DNA from 2 places in the Variovorax sp. YR634 genome. Region 1 is predicted to be linked to the other one. Evidence: riboswitches for the same ligand, from Rfam matches in the RefSeq annotation. Region 1 holds a riboswitch; the other holds the start of a gene.
What was found. Region 1 has a riboswitch for thiamine pyrophosphate ahead of BLV60_RS11570 (purine-cytosine permease family protein). Riboswitches for the same ligand answer to the same signal wherever they lie in the genome.
Positions count from the first base shown of each region.

Region 2: it holds a riboswitch for thiamine pyrophosphate, as region 1 does, so the genes downstream of both, thiC (phosphomethylpyrimidine synthase ThiC) here and BLV60_RS11570 (purine-cytosine permease family protein) in region 1, are expected to answer to the same signal.

Region 1 covers NZ_FNOL01000005.1:126,837-129,222, forward strand. The annotation lists gene BLV60_RS11570 (purine-cytosine permease family protein) at 1-916, opposite strand, end outside; TPP riboswitch at 993-1,093, opposite strand; gene BLV60_RS11575 (adenylate/guanylate cyclase domain-containing protein) at 1,295-2,386, shown strand, end outside.
Region 2 covers NZ_FNOL01000010.1:199,520-201,905, forward strand. The annotation lists gene thiC (phosphomethylpyrimidine synthase ThiC) at 1-865, opposite strand, end outside; TPP riboswitch at 956-1,061, opposite strand; gene BLV60_RS18690 (YchJ family protein) at 1,088-1,522, opposite strand; gene BLV60_RS18695 (hybrid sensor histidine kinase/response regulator) at 1,579-2,386, opposite strand, start outside.

The sequences.
Region 1 (2,386 bases):
CGTCGATCAGGATCAGGCCCAGCGCCACCAGTCCACCTTGCGCCAGCAGCAGCGCGGTGACGAGGCTCACGCCGGGCTCGGCCACGCTCACCACCATCACGCCCAAGGCGTAGCACCAGATGTTCGCCAGCGCATAGCCGATCCAGGTGCCGCTGAACGCGCTGCCCAGGCCGCCTTTGCCGAGCGCACTACGTTTGCCGTGCCGCGCGTAGTCGGCCACCAGCGGCAGCCACGACACCGGCATCGCAATCACGAGGTCGAGCGCGCTGAACATGCCCATCGTGCCGTCGCCCGGACGTGCCCAGAAGGCGTCCAGGCCCTTGGCCTGCAGCCGTGTCGCGAATTGCCATGTGAGCCAGAGCAGCGACAGCACCACCAGCGGCAAGCCGAAGCGGCTCACGAAGCGCCTCACCAGCTTGACCATCGAGCCCGCGAGCAGCGCCAGCAGCACCGCGCCCCACAGCAGCGTGGTCAGCACACCGCCCCAGGCAGTGCCCAGCGAGGGGCCGACCACCGACTGGCCGATGGCCTGCGTGCCTTCCCGCATGATGACCAGCTCGAAGGTGGTCCAGCCCACCAGCTGCACGATGTTGAGCAGCACCGGCAGCCGCGCGAAGGCACTGCCGTAGGTGGCGTGCATCAGGCCGGCGCTCGCCAGGCCGCTCTCGCAGCCAAGTCGCGCGGTCCAGGCCAGCAGGCCGGCGCCGACGCAGGAGCCGAGCACGATGGCAATGACCGCATCGCGCGTGCCCACGGCCGGCACCAGGTAGGCGCCGATCTGCATCACCAGCAGGCCCACGCCGAGGCTGAACCAGAGCGAAGCATGGTCGTGCCAGCCGAACACGCGCTGGGACGCGGGCAGCGGCGTCAGCGCCTCGTTCGAGACGGTCGCGTCGTTGTTGTTGTCGTTTGCCATCCATTTGCTCCAGTGCAAAAGGTTTGGCAGGTGGGCGGGGCCCCAGTGGCGCGGCCATCACGCGAGAGAACGTGAGAGGCCACCGGACCAGCTTCCCTGCGCGAGGATTACCTCAATCAGGTTCAAAGGGACTTTCTCAGCCGGACGGCAAGCCGCCCAACACCCCTAGCAAGTACGCCGCGAGGAACCCACGGCGCGGGGCGGAGTTTATCCCCTGCGGGGAAGCCGCAACAGCATGCGTGCCTTTGCGAGGCAGGGAAAACCCGCAGAGCGTGCACAGGCCACGAGAGAATCGGCGTCCAAAGAAGAACTGCCAATCAAAGAAACGGGAGCGCGCGCCGATAAGCGAGCAGGAACAAGAAATGAAGAAGGACTTGCATGGCAGATAGGGATTTCGCTGGCACCGGCCTACGGCGCTTCAGGGTCGACGTAGGCACCATCATCTGCGCCGTCGCGCTGTTGCAGTCGCTGCTGCTGGTGGCATTCGGCTACTGGGCCGCTGAGAAGCTGGTGTCCAGGGTGGGCACGGCCTCGCACAAGATCAACCATGACCGGGTCGAGGACAACGTGCTCGCCTTCCTCGCCAAGACCGAGGGAGTTATCCGATCGATTGCCGACTCTCCCAGCGTGCACGCCACCGGCGAGGATGGCGAACAGACCGCCGAGATGCTCTGGACCATGCTCGAGCAGACCCCCGAGCTCGACAGCATCAACGTGGCCACCGACGACGGCCACGTCTTGATGGCTGTGCGCTACCCGACCCCGGCCATCCGGCAGGTGTTGCGCGGCCCCGACTTCAGCACCGAAACCTGGCAGTACAAGCGCTCGCCCGACGCCGAGGGCGGCGACGCGAAGCAGCGCTTTGCTACGACGGCCATCACGGCCTATCGCAGCGACTTCGACCCCGAGAAGCGCACCTGGTACCGGGAGGCCATGAAGGCGCATGGACCCGTGTGGACCCAGCCTTTCCTGATGAGCGACTCACAGGAGCTTGCAATCGGCCATTCATTGCCCAGCGCACGTGTCGACGACGAGGGGCACACACGCCAGCTCGTGATCGACGGCAACGTGTCGCTGGGGCATCTGTCGAAGCTCGTGCGCATCTTCGGCGCGCTGGGGACCGGCGAGAGCGCCTTGCTGAGCGCCGACCATCACGTGATTGCGCGCAGCGACCACCCCGACCCGGTGCGCGAACTAGAGTCGCCAGACACCGGTGTGCTAGGCGCCTTGCATGCGCACATGCTTGCCGCGGGCAAGGCGGGTGGCGCCGACGACATGGCTTTTTCCATCGAGCATGAAGGGCGCAAATACCTCGTGCAGACCTCGCACATTCCGCACACCCGGTGGCAACTCGTCAGCTGGGAGCCCGAAGATCTGCTGCTCGGCGGCCTGCATCGCTCGGTGCTCTGGGCGCTGCTGCTGACGCTGAGTTTTCTCGGCATCGCGCTGTTCATCTCACTGCGGCTGTCG
Region 2 (2,386 bases), on a different contig from region 1:
GCGCCTGGTAGATGGGCACCGTGCCGATGGGCACCGGCGAGTTGCGCACGATCCAGTCGCGCGTGGTGTGGATGTTCTTGCCGGTCGACAGGTCCATCACGTTGTCGGCGCCCCAGCGAATGGCCCACACCAGCTTCTCGACTTCTTCCTCGATGCTCGAGGTGACGGCCGAGTTGCCGATGTTGGCGTTGATCTTCACCTTGAAGTTGCGGCCGATGGCCATCGGCTCGACTTCGGGGTGGTTGATGTTCGCGGGAATGATCGCGCGGCCGCGGGCCACTTCGTCGCGCACGAACTCGGGCGTGATGATGCGCGGAATGGTCGCGCCCATCGGGTTGCCCATCACGCGCCTGGCGCGCTCTTCGTTGGCAAGGTATTCGGCCATCCACTCGCGCTTGCCGTTCTCGCGCAAGGCCACGTACTCCATTTCGGGCGTGACGATGCCGCGGCGCGCGTAGTGCATCTGCGTGACGTTGGCGCCCGACTTCGCGCGGCGCGGCGTGCGCTGCAGTGCCGAGGCGCCGGCGCGCAGTTCGGCCAGGCGTTGCGCGTCGCGGTCTTCGTTCTTGGCGCCGTCGTCCAGCGCGTGATGCGAGCGGCCTTCGTAACTTTCGGTGTCGTTGCGCTCCAGCACCCAGGCGCCGCGCACGTCGGGCAGGCCGCGGCGCACGTCGATCTCGACCTTCGGGTCTGTGTACGGGCCCGAGGTGTCGTAGAGCGACACGGTCTCGCCGTTGGTCAGCGCAACGTCGCGCACGGGCACGAACAGGTCGGGCCGGCTGCCCGGAATGACGCACTTGTGCGACGCGGGAAAAGGCTCGCGCGTCAGCGAAAGCAGCGTGGTGAACTTGTCGGGGGCATTCATCGGAGGCACTCCTTGTTAAGGAAAGGGTGCTCCGCAATCGCTCGGTGGGCTTCGGGAAGCCCGTCACGGAAGGGGGAGTGACGGACCGAAGTCAGGGAGTGCAGCTCTTCTTACGCCGGTATGACCCGGATCAAGTTCGCGGGTCGGCTGCTTTGCCATCTCAGCACGCCACATGCGTGCACCCCGGAGCGGGGCCGATTGTGCGGGCCCCGGCCCGGGGCGTCAACCCAGGGGTACTTGCAGGTCGCCGTCCAGGTAGTACCAGCGATCGCCTTCGCGCACGAAGCGGCTGCGCTCGTGCAGGCGCGTGGCGGCACCGGTCGCCGCGCTGCGCTGGCGCGCGACGAACTCGATTTCGGCATGGTCCGCGTCGAGCACCGAGCGCGAGCGGATGTCCAGTCCCAGCCATTTGACGCCCGGCTCGAACTCGATCGAGGCCGGCCGCTTCGACGCATGCCAGGTGGCGAGCAGGTATTCGCCGCGCTCCAGCACAAAGGCCGAATAGCGCGAACGCATCAGCGATTCGGCGTCGGGCGCGGGCGCGTTCCCGAAATCGTCGAGATAGCGGCCACAGCACAGGGCGTAGCCGATGGGCTTGTCGCGGCGGTCTGTACGGCCGCAGGGGCAAGGTCCGGTGGTGGGATCGTTGGCGCTCATGAAGACCGCTATTGGAACACCTTGCGGGCCGGGCGCGGACAGGGCAAGCCCCGAGGCTAGGCAGGCCGGCTTGCGGCAATGGCTTCCTGCAGGGCCTGCGCGCCCGCCGGCTTGTAGATCAGCGCATAGCCCGCGCGCTCGACCTCGGCCCGCGTCGCATGCGCGGTTTCGCCGGTGAGGATGACGACGTTGCGCGCCTTGCCGACCGCCTGCAGGGCCTGCGCGGCGGCCAGGCCCGAGAGGCCGCTGCCCAGGCGCAGGTCGCTCAGCATCAGGTCGAACACGCCGCCGTGCTGCAGCGCCTCGCGCGGGTTTGCGGCCACCGCAACCTCGTGGCCCCAGCCGAAGAGCAGCGAACGCATGGCTTCGCGCACGGGCTGCTCGTCGTCGAGCACGAGGATGCGGATCGGCGCCAGCGGTGCATTGCCGACAGGCTCCGGCAGCGCCTCGCCGGCCTGTACCTCGGATCCCGGCAGCGCGGCCGCCTCTTCCAGTACCAGCGAGAAGGTGCTGCCGCGGCCCGGCGCGGTGCGCACCTCGATGCGCGAACCCATCACGTGCGCCATGCTCGCCACCAGCGACAGGCCCAGCCCGAGGCCGCGGCTGCGGTCGCGGCCCGGGTTGTCGACCTGGAAGAACTCCTCGAACACATGCGTCTGGTGCTGCGCCTCGATGCCCACGCCCGAGTCGCGCACCTCGATGCGCCACGCGGGCACACCGCTGGGCGGGCGCTGCAGCCGCCGCGCGAAGACGAAGACGGTGCCCGCCGGCGTGTACTTGATGGCGTTGTCCACCAAGTTGCCGAGCAGCCGCACGAGCATGCGCGCATCGGCGCGCACGACGGCCTCGGTCGGGCGAACGCGC